2 regions of the Flocculibacter collagenilyticus genome follow, and region 2 is predicted to be linked to the other one. Evidence: predicted binding sites of a transcription regulator. Region 2 holds the regulator's gene; the other holds the start of a gene.

Region 1 (8,045 bases), 620 kb from region 2:
TCTTCGCATGGGAGATGATGTTAATGCGCTTATTGAAGGATTAAATAAACGTATTGCAGAGAAAGAAGAAGCAAAATCTGAAGCGAGGCGGCTGTCTAAAGCGGTGGCAAATGCGGGCAGTGGCATTTTTATAACGGATAAACACTTTAGAATTGAGTACGTGAATAAGAGCTTGCTGAATTTAACCGATAGTGAAGTGGATGACTTTGTTGGCGGGCCTGCAAGGCAGGTGATTGCGATGGATAGAGACATAACAGCCAACTTAATTGAGCATGATCTTCGTACGCGTTGCCATTGGTCGGGTGATTTATTACTTATTTCACGTAAAGACAAACCTAAGTGGGTGAGCATGTCGGTTGCGCCAATCAGAGATGAAAGGGGAGCTGTCACCAATTATGTGTACTCATTTCAAGACATCACTTTTATGAAAGAAAGCCAAAAGCAAATGGAGAAGCTGGCATATTTCGACACATTAACTGGACTCGTTAACAGAACCTACTTTAAAGCTGAACTGAAAAAAGCGATAGCAAGAGTGACACGTGGCAGCTATGCATTTTGTTTATTTTATTTCGACTTAGATGAATTTAAACGTATTAACGATACTTTAGGCCATGATGCAGGAGACCGATTGCTAGTTGAGGTGGCTAACCGACTAAAAATACGGTTACGACAAGACGACATTATTGCTCGGTTAGGCGGTGATGAATTCGCTATCTTGCTGAGTAACACTTCTAACGAACAAGATGCCGCTGAACTTGCTGATGTTGTTCAAAAGACGATTATCAAGCCTATTAAGCTTGGGGCTAATGAAGTGATTGTTAGTGCAAGTATCGGCATTACGATAGCAACCGATGGCGAGGTAGATGAAGATACTTTATTAAAGCAAGCTGACTTGGCAATGTATCAAGCTAAAGTTGATGGACGCTGCAACTTTCATTTCTTTAATGAGGCGCTTGATAAAGCGGCTAAAGAAAAGCTCATCATAGAAAATGAATTAAGGTTAGCCCTAAGCCGAAATGAATTAACACTTTATTATCAGCCACAAGTTGATGCTAGAACAAGTTCGACAGTGGGGTATGAAGCGCTGATCCGCTGGAACCACCCTGAAAAAGGCATGATATCACCGGATAGTTTTATTCCAGTGGCTGAAACAACAGGATTAATTGTGCCCTTAGGGCAGTGGGTAGTGGAAGAGGCTGCTAATTTTATACTGCGTAACTTAGCATCTAACCAAGCGGCGAAAGTGTCTATCAACTTATCTGCTAGACAATTTAAAGATGAAAGCCTAGTCCCCTTATTAATCAGTGTGATTGAACGGACCAACATTGAGCCACATCGCATTGGTTTAGAGATCACTGAAAGTATGTTAATGGGGAATATTGAAGCGGCTATTACGCAATTAAACGAGTTGAAGCAGTTAGGCTTTTCTATTTCAATTGATGATTTTGGTACTGGATACTCATCACTTAGTTACATTAAACAGCTCCCGGTCGACACCTTAAAAATAGATCGCTCGTTTATTAAAGACATACCTGAAGACAAGGATGATGAAGAGATCACTGCGGCTATTATTGCCATGGCGCAAAAATTGAATTTAGCGTTAGTTGCAGAAGGTGTTGAAACGAAAGAGCAAATAGATTTCTTATGTAAAAATAGTTGCTACGTGATGCAAGGATACTTTTACAGCAAGCCACTTACAGAAGAGCAATTAATTGCAACGTGGCATTATAAATAAAGTAGTGGAGTTATGGTTGAGTCAATGATCAACCATGTAGTTTGACAAATTTCTCAGCTAATTGATCCACCGTTTCAATATTATCTGGATCAACAATAATACAGTTAATAGGACAAACGCTGACACATGTTGGGTTATCGTAATGCCCAACACACTCTGTACACTTGTCTGGCTCAATCTCATATATCTTTTGCCCCATAGAAATGGCTTCATTGGGGCATTCTGGATCACACATATCACAATTAATGCAGCTGTCTAAAATCTTTAGTGCCATTAAAGGTTACCAGATAAGGTGGCGATTGATTTTTTACTACTCTCACTCTGTATGCTAGGTGTATCTAAATTCCGTAGCAAAATGGCAAAAGACAAATCTATATCCTCTGGCAGTGGAATATAAACGGTGTGACCAGAACCTTTTGCAACATCAGTGTCTTTGCCACTTTTATCTAACATTTTATTTAGAGTAAAACTAATATTGCCGTTTGGCGTCATTAACTCTAATTGATCGCCAACACTGAATTTATTTTTAACTTCAATTTCGACTAGACCGTTGTATTGGTTACGCTCAATAACGTCACCACAGAATTGCTGCTGATCACTTACCGAGTGGCCATAGTCATAGTTCTGATATTCTTGATGAGCATGACGTCTTAAGAAACCTTCGGTGTAGCCTCTATGCGCGAGGTTTTCTAACACTTTCATTAAACTTGCATCAAATGGCTTACCAGCAACAGCGTCATCAATTGCGCGACGATACACTTGAGCAGTTCGGGCGCAGTAATAATGGGACTTTGTTCGGCCTTCAATTTTTAATGAATGCACGCCCATTTTAGTTAAACGTTCAACATGCTGTACCGCACGAAGATCTTTCGAGTTCATTATGTAAGTGCCGTGTTCATCCTCAAATGCCGGCATTAACTCACCTGGCTTACCATCTTGTTCCAACATGAAAATGTTATCGGTTGGCTGGCCTTCACCTAGCGTAGGTATAACGTCATTAGGGGTGATTTTTTGAACAACATCACCCGTTTCATCTTCTTTCGCTTCTTTTACGTCGTAACTCCAACGGCAGGCGTTAGTGCAAGTGCCTTGATTAGGGTCGCGTTTGTTCATGTATCCTGATAATAAACAGCGGCCAGAGTAAGCCATGCATAAAGCACCATGAACAAACACTTCTAGTTCAGTTTCTGGACACAACTCACGTATTTCTTCTATTTCATTAAGTGATAATTCGCGCGATAAAATAACACGTTCAATACCTTGTTTTGCCCAAAACTTTACAGTGGCGTAATTGACGGCGTTCGCTTGTACCGACAAGTGAATTGGCATATCTGGAAAGGCTTCACGCACTAACATAATTAAGCCGGGATCTGACATGATAAGCGCGTCTGGCCCCATTTCAATTACAGGCTTAATATCTTTTAAATAAGTATTAATTTTGCCATTGTGGGGTGCGATATTACTAACCACATAAAACTTTTTATTTTGTTGATGTGCTTCTTTTATACCAATAGCGAGATTTTCTAAGTTAAATTCATTATTGCGAACACGTAAGCTATAACGAGGTTGCCCTGCGTATACGGCATCTGCACCATATGCAAAGGCATAACGCATGTTTTTAAGGCTGCCAGCAGGTGCAAGTAATTCCGGTTTAAGCCAAGCTTGTGCTTGCGTTTGTTGGATATTTTGTGTGTCTGACATAATTACCTCATGAACCTTAATCTGTTAACGCATTTGTGTTAGCTATAAATCGGACTATTGATAAATCTGTGGCATGACCGTTTAAGTTAAGCACTGAGTCTAGCTCTAAAAATAGCGGGTGCGCATTTTATAACCCTTACAGTGCAGGGTAAAGGGCTCTTTATCCTTTCATTTCTATTATGTTGATTTTGATCAAGTTATGTTTTTGAATTTTAGGTGGTTCACTCAAGCTAAAAATATAATTGTGGCTTGCATCAAGCTAGCGTATAATTCGCGCCCAGAATTTTTAGATTTCTTAATTAACTAGGTTGGTTAAGCGGTTTTTCATGTATGTATTGGAAATACGTTTAACAAACCATCAATTTTTGGAGCAGAAAAATGGCTTTACAGCGTACTTTTTCAATCATCAAACCTGACGCAGTTGCTAAAAACGTAATTGGCGCTATCTATAACCGTTTTGAAAGTGCTGGTCTTCGTATCGTAGCATCTAAAATGGTTCACCTTTCTCAAGAGCAAGCTGAAGGCTTTTACGCTGAGCACAAAGAACGTCCTTTCTTTGGCGCGTTAGTTGAGTTCATGACTTCTGGTCCAGTGATGGTTCAAGTTCTTGAAGGCGAAAATGCAGTACTTAAAAACCGTGAAATCATGGGTGCTACTAACCCTGCTGAAGCGTTAGCTGGTACTCTTCGTGCTGATTACGCTGAGTCAATTGACGAAAATGCAGTACACGGTTCAGATGCTCCTGAATCTGCTGCACGTGAAATTGCTTACTTCTTCACTGAAGAAGAGCTTTGCTCACGTACTCGTTAATCGCTAGCGATTAACGTTAAAAAAGGGGGCGAAGCCCCCTTTTTTAGTGCCAGTATTTATAGCAAATCTAACTAGGATTGGTAAAAATACAATTCAGTTGGTTATTTTTGTATAAATATTGTACAATTTGTCGCCATTTTTACCCTAGAGAGCTAATCAAGGGTAGGGTGAATAAATGTAATGCATTACTATCGTTTACAACACTAAGTGTTATTTTTTGTAAGTTGTTTGAGGAAATCCATGAGCGCCACTTCAAAGAAAATTAATCTTCTTGATCTAACTCGTTCGCAAATGCGCGAATTTTTCGAATCTATCGGAGAAAAGCCGTTCCGTGGCGATCAAGTAATGAAATGGATTTATCATTTTGGTCATGACAACTTTGACGAAATGAGCAACATTAACAAAAAGCTGAAAGAAAAGCTTCGCGCCATGTGTGAAATCAAAGCGCCTGAAATTTCTGTTAGACAAGACGCCTCCGACGGTACTAAAAAATACGCTTTACTGTTAGAAGGTGGTCAAGAAGTTGAAGCGGTTTGGATCCCTGAAAAAGATAGAGCCACACTTTGTGTCTCTTCTCAAGTAGGCTGTGCACTTGAATGTACTTTTTGCTCTACTGCTCAACAAGGCTTTAACCGTAATTTAAAAGTCTCAGAAATTATCGGCCAAGTTTGGCGCGTTGCGCGTGATATTGGGTTACATGGTGATAGTACTCGTCGCCCAGTTACAAACGTCGTAATGATGGGAATGGGTGAACCATTATTAAACTTAAATAATGTAGTCCCTGCTATGGAATTAATGATGGATGACTGGGGCTTTGGTTTATCTAAACGCCGCGTGACATTAAGCACATCGGGTGTTGTTCCAGCTCTGGATATTTTAAAAGAAAAAATTGACGTTGCCCTAGCCATTTCACTTCATGCGCCTAATAACGAGCTTAGAAACGAATTAGTTCCTATTAATAAGAAGTATGATATTGATACATTCTTAGCTGCCTGTCGTCGTTACATTGATGGTTCCAAAGCAAATAGCAGTGTAACCATTGAGTATGTGATGCTGTCTGGTATTAATGACTCAACCGATCAGGCTCACGAATTGGTGAAAGTGCTACGTGGTACGCCATCTAAAATAAATCTGATCCCGTTTAACCCTTACCCGGGTTCACCGTATGAGCGTTCTAGTAATAGCCGCATTGATCGTTTCTCTAAAGTGCTGCAGGACGCGGGACTTACGTGTATTGTAAGACGTACGCGAGGGGATGATATTGATGCTGCATGCGGACAATTAGTAGGTGATGTTATCGACCGTACTAAAAGATTAGTAAAAAAACAGATGAAAGGTGACGAGATTTCAGTGAAAATGGTGTAAGAGAAAATAATTACACAGTTTGGATTTATGTTACGTCTTGTTGTTACCACCTTATCACTTGCATTACTAAGCGGATGTGTTACTCAGACCTCGGTAAAGGGGTCTGAAAAACCGGTATTTCAAAGAAAGTTTGATCCGCAAGATGCTGCTCACACCCGTATCGCCTTAGGGTTGAATTATTTAAAAAACGGCGAGCCTTCTCAAGCTAAATACAATTTAGAAAAAGCCTTAACTTTTGCACCTAAAATGCCTGAAGTGCATATCAGCTTAGCTTACTATTATCAGATGGTGAATGAACATGGCTTAGCGATTAAGTCATATGAAAAAGCGATAGACTTAGATCCAAAAAATCCAGATACGCTAAATAATTACGGCGCTTTTTTGTGTAAAGTTGGTCAATATGAGAAAGCAGAAAAGCTTATGCTGCGTGCGATTAAAGTACCTAGCTATATTCGTGTTGCTGACACTTATGAAAACTTAGGATTATGCGCACTTGAGCATGATTTATACGATAAAGGTGAAGAATATTTAACGTTTTCCCTATCTCATAACCCATTCCGAGCTAACACTTTATTAAGTTTAGCGGCATTAGCGTATGCTAAGAGCGACTATGTTGCTGCCCGCACATATTTAGAGCGAATGGATAAAAACAATAAAATGAGTGCTCGTGGCTTGATGCTTAGGCATAAAGTAGAGCGGATCATGGGCAATGTGGATGCTGCTAAAACTTACGCTAGTATGTTAGTGAAACTATTTCCTGAGTCTTATGAAGCGCAGAGCTATATTAAAAATAGATTACACACGAGTGAGTTTGAGCGACTAAAAAATAGATACGAAGAGCATCGATTACAAGAGTTACTTAAGGCATCAACGATGCATGGTAATGCTGACCAAACGACTAATAAGAGTGAAAAGCGCGGTCAACCAAGTGCAGCTCCTAAAATTAAGATTGTAAAGAAAAAATCACCTGCGGCTTCTAGTGTAGAAATAAATACGCAGGCAACCTCTACTGTTCAAACTAGCATTGAGACAGCTCAAAATAAGCAAGGAAGTGATGAGGTTTTATCTAGACTAAGTGCTAAACCAACGATAAATAAAAGAGAAAGCCAGCAAGAAGATGCAGAACCTTTATTAGTTAATGGCTCTGTTTCTGATAGTGATACTGTTAAAGAGCAAGCTGTAAAGGATGTAACTGATGAAACGGCCAGTACTACCAGTACTAACAGTCAAGTGTTCGAACAGGTAGACGCATATGATGATCTTACTACGAACCAGATCATTGCTAGATTAAAGAAAGTTGAAGTGCCATTTCACCGTGTAGAAAAAGGCGATACCTTGTATCTTATTTCAATGAAATATAACATTCGCATGGAAAAGTTAATGGAGTGGAATGATTTAACCGAAAACGGGCCTTTGTTCGCAGACTCTAAAGTCTATCTTAAGAGCCCAAAGGTGTATCATGCTATTAAAGAGGGTGACACCCTATACGGGTTGGCGTTGAAGTATAAAGTTCGCTTAAGCAAGTTATTAAAATGGAATAAAATGAAAAAAGATGATCGTATAACGCTCGGTCAGAAAATAATAATCGTTAATCCGAGTAAATACTAATGAGTGAAGAGTTATCTGAAAATATTGAAGTTGTCACGCCAGGACAACTGTTACAAGAAGCGAGAGCAAGCAAAGGGCTGTCGCAGCAAGATGTAGCGGCTAAGCTTAATTTAAAGCCTGCAGTAATTGAAAATATTGAGTCAAACGAGTTTGAGAAATTAGGCTCACAAACCTTTGTTCGTGGATATATTAGAGCGTATGCAAAATTAGTTAATGTATCTGAAAGCGAAGTGTTTTCTGCATTTGAGCATTTCGATGTGGCTACAAAACAGTCTTCTGAAATGCAGTCATTTTCTAAACGTACTGAACGACTAAGTCATGACACAAAATTAATGTGGGTGAGCTATGTTGTTGGTTTTATTATTGTGGCCTCTTTCTTGGCTTGGTGGTGGCAAGAGCGTGACACATTGGCACTGCCGTCATTGGAAATATCGACAGGAGAGCCAGTTGGAGAAGCGGTTGAAGTAGCATTGCCAGCTGAATCATCGAACGATGCTGCTAACGCAGCAATAAACACGGATACCAGTAATAAAAAAAAAGTAGCGAGTAATGCTGAGGTACAACAAAGCAATAAAGCCGATACGTCCAATATACAAAATCCAGATGATCAGCAGACTACAGCTAAAGAAATAAGCAATACGAGTACATCTAGCGAAAGTGAAACATTAACGGCAAGTGATCTTGCTGCTGTTGCGCAAACTAGTAAAAACGCCGAAGGTGAGTGGGTGCAAGCAGAGCCGAGCAGATTAACCATGCTTTTTTCAAAGGATTGTTGGATAAATGTGGTGGACTCAACAGAAGACCGCATTGCTTACGGTACCAAAAA
Region 2 (8,045 bases):
GTAATAAAACAAAATTTAGCGTGGGCATTAGGTTACAATTTAGTCATACTACCAATTGCTATCTCTGGTAATTTACCGCCTTGGTTAGCTGTTATCGGCATGTCGGGTAGCTCTCTTATCGTTGTAATAAACTCACTAAGGCTAGCAAAAGTATGAGCGTAATATATTTATTAATTCCAATCGCAATCATTTTTGTAGTTGTCGCCATATTTATTTTTCGTTGGGCAGTAAAGTCTAACCAGTTTAATGACTTAGATAAGCAAGGCTACTCTATTTTATTTGATGACGACGTAAAAAAAACTAATCAAGAAAATACGGATCACAACGTTACAATCATTGCCAATAATAAAAATGACACTACCAATAAAATTGACACCAACCATAAAAGCTAAATGACAGACTTTATTCAACTTTTTATCAGCGCCTTTGTTATTGGTTTATTGGGTGGTGCGCATTGTGTTGGCATGTGTGGTGGCGTTGTTAATGCGCTAAGTTTTGCGATTCCCGCTGGTAAACACCCCACCCCTTACCTTTTACTTTATAACTTCGGCAGGATCATCAGTTATATTGTTGCTGGCACAATTGTTGGTGCTTTTAGCGCATCAATACTTACATTTTCAGACAACGCTGTAATACACCTGCGCTTTTTATCTAGCTTATTTCTTATCTTAGTAGGGTTATACATCGCTAAGTGGTGGTCTGGCTTACTTATGTTAGAAAAAGCAGGTAAACCCTTGTGGCGCATTATAAAAAAGCTAAATAAGTATGTGGTGCCTGTAAAAAGTTATCCGCGTGCTTTTTTGTATGGTGCAATTTGGGGATGGTTACCTTGTGGACTGGTATACAGCACGCTCACTTGGTCGTTAACAACGGGTTCAAGTTACGGTGGCGCAACTATTATGCTTGGTTTTGGTTTAGGTACATTACCCGCGGTTTTAGGTTTAGGCTATTTCAGTGGTCAACTAAATCAATTACTTGCTAAACCGCTTTATAGAAGTATAGCGGGCGTTATTTTAATTATGTGGGGCACCGCCCTTATTTTACTTGATGTAAATCAACTTCTGCTTTAATCTTGCCGCTGTTTTGAGTCTATAGATGTTAACAATATCGCTTTGTTTATTTTACTCAAGCTATTCGCCCAAAACTCTGCCAACAAGTATGTATTTTTAGTAGGACGGCTATATGGAATCTAACACCTCTCATGCAAAAGCGAAAAAAATAAGCGTAAATTGCCAAAACTGTAGTATTAGCGAATTATGCTTACCTTTTTCGTTGTCGGACGACGAACTAACCAAGTTAGATGACATTATTGAACGCAAAAAGCCTTATCAAAAAGGTCAGTATATATTTGCAGCCGGTGAGCCCATGAAGTCAATTTATGCTATTCGCTCTGGTTCGTTTAAGTCGTATATCAATACTGTAAGTGGCGACGAACAAATTACCGCATTCCACTTACCTGGCGATATTATTGGTTTCGATGCCATAGCTGAAAATAAGCACCAAAGCTTCGCAGAAGCCCTAGAAACATCTATGGTGTGCGAAATCCCTTACGAAATTTTAAGTAAACTATCAGGCGATATGGTAAAGCTTAGGCAGCAAATTATGCGCTTAATGAGTGGTGAAATTCAAAACGACCAAACTCTATTAATGTTACTTAATAAAAAAACAGCAGAAGAACGATTAGCAGCTTTCTTAACCAATTTATCTAAACGTTTTGCAGCCCGAGGATTTTCTGATAAACAATTTAGACTAACCATGACACGCTCTGAAATAGGTAACTATTTAGGCTTAACGGTAGAAACAATTAGCAGGCTGCTAAGTAAATTACAAAAATCGAATGTGATTACTGTTGATGGTAAATTAATTAGCATCATAAACTACGAACAACTTACCGCCATTTCGGGCATATCCCCACATTGTGAGATTTAGCAACGTTTAACGCTGTGCCACTCCGCTGGCGCAGTTGAATTTAATGTTCGCTTAAATAGTTTGATCTAACACAATATTTTATTTATCAAACGCTCTATGATTAACTACACTTGTTAACATGATTATAAGTAAATGTAGTTTTTTGTCGGAGGTAAGTAATGGAAAAATTAAGCAATCTTCTTGTGGTACTCGATCCCACATCAGAGGAACAAAAAGCCCTACTAAGAGCAATAGAATTTTCACAAAAGCACCCGTGCAAACTAACCGTATTCCTGTCTATTTACGATTTTTCGTATGAAATGACTACTATGCTCTCTTCTGATGAAAGAGAGTCAATGCGACAAGCAGTGATCACCGACCGTGAAGAGTGGATACATGAACTTTTTTCTACCCTTTCCGTCGATCCCAGCGAAATAGATATTAAAGTGGTATGGCATAACCGACCTTACGAAGCCATTATTGAACAAGTAAAAGAACATGGTTATAACCTCGTCGTTAAAGGCACCCATCAGCACGACACATTAAAGTCGGTTATTTTCACACCTACTGATTGGAATATTCTACGTAAGTGTCCTTGCCCAGTATTATTAGTAAAAGAGCACGCATGGCCAGCAAACGGTAATATTCTAGCGGCAGTTAATGCTGGCTCTGAAGAAGATGCGCATCAATCACTTAACAGTAAAATTATTGAAGAAGCACAGCATTTGGCAGATATCATCGGCGCCAAAGTGCATCTCGTAAATTCATACCCAGGAACACCCGTAAATATTGCAATTGAAATTCCCGAATTCGATCCTCAAGAATATAACGCATCAATGAAACACCATCATATTAGCGCGGTAGAAAAGCTCGCGACACTCAACAACATCCCTATTGAAAATACTCATGTTGTAGAAGGTTTACCCGAGGATGTAATACCTCATGTATCAAAACAAATAGATGCGGAGCTAGTCGTTATGGGTACGATTGGTAGGACGGGATTATCAGCAGCATTAATCGGTAATACCGCTGAGCACGTGATTGATAGCTTACACTGCGATGTATTAGCGCTAAAACCCGTGGGCTACAATACTTAATACAAAATTTATTCTGTAATATTCCTTAAATCAAGCACCTATTCATATAGGTGCTCAGGGCAAGAGCATTTTAATTTCCCCTCAGAAGTAACTCGGCTCTAAAATCATCATCTAATGCCGCCATTTTTAGCTTTCGTTTCATGCTGGCTTTTTTCGTTGTATCTGTTTTCACAATATTCAACGCCAATTTTCTAAATGCATTCATGACTTCAGCTGCATTGCCCCGCCTAATACGTGAATCGTCTTCATGGAATGTCATATCTAGCGTCCAGTGTAAGCAGTTTTCAACGCCCCAGTGATTGCGAATTATGCCATTTAATCGTTCTGCATTTAGTCCTAATGAGCTGATGTAATAACGCGTTTCGGAAGTCATTTTATCTCCAATATGACGCTTAGATTCTACACTGAACCGTTTGAATACTGCTCCAGTTTTCATTATCAATTGGTTATCCAATGTTATCAATTTCCAATTGGGTACACGTTCTTTCTTCTATTCGACCATGGCCGCTGTCAATGTGCTCATAAATACTATGAGCTGTGTTAGCGAGTTTTTCTCTGTGGCACTTATGAAACCATGCTTGAACCTCTTCATTGAGTGTACTTTGATTGCCTTTTAGTGCAATGACGTAATCAGCACCTTTGGATTGAATTTTCTTTGTAATTGCGTGCTGACATCCCATGGCGTCTAACGTAACGGTTGCACCTTTTACATCAAGTAAATCCAGCAGCTTGGGGATGGCTGTTATCTCATTGGATTTATCATCTACTTTTTGTTGTCCTAGTACCAGACCATTGCCACAACTCCATGCACTGACCATATGCAACGGGTTCTTTCTGTCTTTGGTTGTGAAGCTTCTACGAGCGGCTTTTCCATCAATGGCGATAACTTCGCCATCCACTTGCTCGGCGATTTCATTTACCCAATTGATAAAGCTGGTTTGAATGGCTACAGGGTCTAAACGGCTCATTACTCGGGCTATGGTGTCATGCTTGGGAATACCATTTGCAAAGGGGAGATAACGCTTTAACCAGTCAATTTTTACATGTCCGAAATCTTCGATATCTTCCCAGCCTTCTGCGCCTGATAGCACGGCACAGATAGATAAAAATAAAATATCTATCAACTCATGCTTTTTACAACGGTCTATTCGCGGGTCTTCTATGATGGAAAAGTAAGTGATGAAGTTGTTGGTCATGCTAGGAAACCTGTAGTTATTATTTCCCGCTCTGATCATGAAACTATCATTTAGTTCAATTTATAATGATCTTGCCCTGTATAGGTGCTGCACACACTCCCTTTCATTTTGCTAATCATCAGATCAAACTATATAATATGCCGCCTTTTAAACGATGATCTAACTAGTGGTGGTTACCTAGATGTCACATGCTAAACAAGCCAAAGAACAGTATAACTTTAACAAACTACAAAAGCGGTTGCGCCGCAATGTAGGCCAAGCAATTGCAGACTTCAACATGATTGAAGAAGGCGACAAAGTTATGGTTTGCCTTTCAGGTGGTAAAGACAGCTACACCATGCTTGAAATATTGCGTAATTTACAAGCAAGCGCCCCTATTTCGTTTGATATAGTTGCCGTTAATTTAGATCAAAAGCAACCCGGATTTCCTGAGCACGTCCTCCCTGAATACCTAGATAGTATTGGCGTTGATTATCAAATTATTGAAGAAGACACCTATTCCATTGTTGTCGATAAGATTGAGCCTGGCAAAACCACTTGTTCACTATGTTCTCGTTTGCGTAGAGGAATTCTTTATACGACTGCTAAAAAAATAGGTGCAACAAAAATAGCACTTGGCCATCATCGCGATGACATGCTCGAAACCTTATTTTTAAACATGTTCTACGGCGGAAAAATGAAATCAATGCCGCCAAAGTTAAAAAGCGACAATAACGAGCACGTGGTTATTCGTCCTTTGGCTTATTGTAAAGAAAAAGACATCGCCACATTTTCACAATTAAAAGGTTTTCCGATCATTCCGTGTAACCTATGTGGCTCGCAAGAAAATTTACAGCGAAAAGTTATAAAACAAATGCTAAACGACTGGGACAAACAATTCCCGGGTCGTATCGAGACAATGTATAAAGCAATGCAAAACATTGTACCGTCGCACTTAGCTGACACGTCATTATTCGACTTTAAAACACTAAGCACTGAAGATAAAGAAGGCGGCGACGTCGCATTTGACGCACCAGACATCCCAAAAGTGCCTGTTGGTTTAGATGAAGTATCTTCCCAAACGAATACACTGGAATCTAGTGATGTTATTAAAACAATAGAGTTGTGCTAGATAGACTTTCTCAATCAATAGACCGGGCCCTTTGTATTAAAGCGGCCCGTATCGAGTATCTCTTGCCCACTTCCTCAGGCTGCGCTTACAGCATGAAGTGCCCACAGTCATTTAAAATAAAAACGTATTTTTACCTTATTAAATTTATTGCTATTTTTAATAAGTAAAAAAGGATTAAAAACAATCTATCCGTTTTGTAAAGCTGAACCTAATTACTTCTTAATATACGGAACCACATAGCTAACATCCGCAAATGTCTGTGTTTGGGGAAGCTTCTTAATATCGTCTATTAAAATTGAACAACGATTCTCTTTGCATATGAAAGTATTGTTTTCAAGCTTAGCTAAATTTGTAGTGGTGATCGCATCATCAAACACTAGCGTAACGCCTGACATATTAGGCATTAAAAAAGACATCATGCCGGCTAAGTCATCTAGCAGTTCATCTTGCTGCTCATAAATGTTTAATAAACGGGCTTTATCAACCGTTACATTTTCATCCTTATTCTCATCCTTATTCTCATCCTTTGTTGCAGTATTGATGTCTGACTTAATCTGCATTTGTAATACACATTTTCCATAAGGTTCTTCCGTATCTACAACCACTACGCCTTTGTTTGAATCTAAGTCTTTATTAAATGGAGGGAATAATTCACCATTTTCAAACATTAAAGGCGAAGTTGTTTTTTCTGTGTATATATTTCCAGATTTAATCTTACAACGTTGCTTGGTTTCTTTGTTTAACAGGTAAAAACCCATGGTTACATCGTTATACTCGGTTTTATTAACCGTTTTTAACCTGTCATAAAATCCATCATAAGATAAGCTCATTTCGGCGGCAGTACCAATAAAACTGGCACACATTAGTGTGGTTATCATTGTAAGTTTAAACATGGTGATTTCTTTTGATTCTTTATTGGATGATTTTCTTTAAGTGATTGTTGTATACATTGACAATATTACATTGTGTCATCGCATATAGTAGTGCGATGACGCAGTAATATTTAAACTGAGGACTAGTTTACTAAATACGACTTATTTGTTCTTATCATTTGTGTAATTTCTTCTACGTACGCATTACCGCGTGAAGAATAAGACGTTAATCCTTTAACAAGCTCTGTTGCTTTAAGTTTTTCGTTTGCCGCTCTTAACTCAGCACGTTTATCTCTTAAGCCTTTATAGGCCATATTTGTGTTTAGATTTATAAAATAGCGTCTAACACTTTCGTCAATAGTATTGTATTTTGCGACTTCGTAGGTTTTATCATCTGGTCTGCCTGTTGGCACAATGCCGCAGCCTGGTCGGTAACACCATTGCCCAAATAGATTCAAGCCTTGTTTGGCAAATCTTGATGTGCCCCACGCGCTTTCATTTGCTGCCTGCATGAGTACAATTTCTTGTGGAATAACATCAACTCGGCGAAGAAGCTGTTCAACATATTCTAAAGTAGGTTTTGGTTTTTTAACTTTATATGTTTTAGCAATTTCGTAAAATTTATCAATTTCAAATTGGCGCAATTGAACACCACTAGATAGTTTGTATTTGAGTATTTTTAACTTTTGGCGGGTATCTTTAGTAATTAGGTTTTGTCTTTTTACCATAGGCTTTAGAAAGTTAAAAAACGCTCGTTTTTTCTCTTTCACGTCTCTTATCGTTGCAAAATTTGGCAACGTTTTAATATTTAATGGCTTTGGGATTTCCACTTGTTCAATGTACGGATAAGGCACATGAGATTTAAATGCTAATGCACCTTCTTTAATCTCGATAAACGGAAACATAAATGCCGATAACACAACTACAAACATTAATACTCTTATCAACCTCTTAAATAAAGACTCAACTTGCTTCAATTTTGGAATCCTTTTTAAATGTATAAATTTATCAGCAGCGCATCTTCAAAAGTTTTTCTAAGTATAATTTTAGTAATTATTGTCGTTGGTATAGTTTCAATACCATTAATACTAGGTTACTCTTCAGATAATGCTAATTTTGCTATTTCAAAAGACTTATACGTACCAATTATCAAAATGGGTATAAGGCTTGGGCAATAAGCGCGCAATCTTAACAAAATTTGTCACATTACTAAATAATAAACGATAAAACCTGCTGTTATCGGTCTTCGCACACACCTATGACCGAATGAGAAACGATAAGTATTATGAAAAAAATCACAAAATCCCGAAAGCTAAATGATGTATGTTATGACATTCGCGGACCTGTTTTAAAAGAAGCTAAACGCCTTGAAGATGAAGGCCATAAAGTACTTAAGCTGAACATTGGCAACCCTGCCCCGTTTGGGTTCGAAGCCCCTGATCATATTGTTAAAGATGTGATTCATAACCTAGCATCTTCACAAGGTTATTGTGATGCCGCAGGTATCTACTCTGCTAGAGTTGCAGTAATGCAGTACTACCAACAGAAAGGGCTTAACTCGCTTGAAGTAGATGATATTTATATTGGTAATGGTGTGAGTGAGCTTATCGTTATGTCTTTACAGGCATTATTAGATAACAATGATGAAGTGCTTATTCCATCTCCTGATTATCCGCTATGGACCGCCGCGGTCAATTTATCTGGAGGTAAAGCTGTCCATTATGTGTGTGACGAACAAGCTGATTGGTTTCCAGATATCGACGATATTAAAAAGAAAATAACCAAACATACTAAAGCTATCGTCATTATTAACCCAAATAATCCTACTGGTGCGGTATATTCAGACGAATTATTAGAAGAA

What was found. The regulator FNR, encoded in region 2, switches genes on or off when oxygen is low (the NO sensors DNR and NnrR bind a similar motif). The targets are predictions, from matches to a motif close to TTGATCTAGATCAA.
Region 1: the regulator FNR is predicted to act here: its motif matches at 3,619-3,632, upstream of trhP (prephenate-dependent tRNA uridine(34) hydroxylase TrhP).

The regions. Positions count from the first base shown of each region.
Region 1 is NZ_CP059888.1:2,668,955-2,676,999, reverse strand. Features, by position in the region: gene HUU81_RS11880 (bifunctional diguanylate cyclase/phosphodiesterase) at 1-1,735, shown strand, start outside; gene HUU81_RS11875 (YfhL family 4Fe-4S dicluster ferredoxin) at 1,764-2,009, opposite strand; gene trhP (prephenate-dependent tRNA uridine(34) hydroxylase TrhP) at 2,009-3,436, opposite strand; gene ndk (nucleoside-diphosphate kinase) at 3,815-4,246, shown strand; gene HUU81_RS11860 (bifunctional tRNA (adenosine(37)-C2)-methyltransferase TrmG/ribosomal RNA large subunit methyltransferase RlmN) at 4,487-5,611, shown strand; gene pilW (type IV pilus biogenesis/stability protein PilW) at 5,639-7,219, shown strand; gene HUU81_RS11850 (RodZ domain-containing protein) at 7,219-8,045, shown strand, end outside.
Region 2 is NZ_CP059888.1:2,051,780-2,059,824, forward strand. Features, by position in the region: gene HUU81_RS09090 (heavy metal translocating P-type ATPase) at 1-156, shown strand, start outside; gene ccoS (cbb3-type cytochrome oxidase assembly protein CcoS) at 153-392, shown strand; gene HUU81_RS09100 (sulfite exporter TauE/SafE family protein) at 393-1,070, shown strand; gene fnr (fumarate/nitrate reduction transcriptional regulator Fnr) at 1,183-1,929, shown strand; gene uspE (universal stress protein UspE) at 2,088-3,005, shown strand; partial or broken gene HUU81_RS09115 (ISAs1 family transposase) at 3,076-4,201, opposite strand; gene ttcA (tRNA 2-thiocytidine(32) synthetase TtcA) at 4,383-5,312, shown strand; gene HUU81_RS09125 (DUF2987 domain-containing protein) at 5,525-6,205, opposite strand; gene HUU81_RS09130 (glucosaminidase domain-containing protein) at 6,328-7,116, opposite strand; gene HUU81_RS09135 (pyridoxal phosphate-dependent aminotransferase) at 7,470-8,045, shown strand, end outside.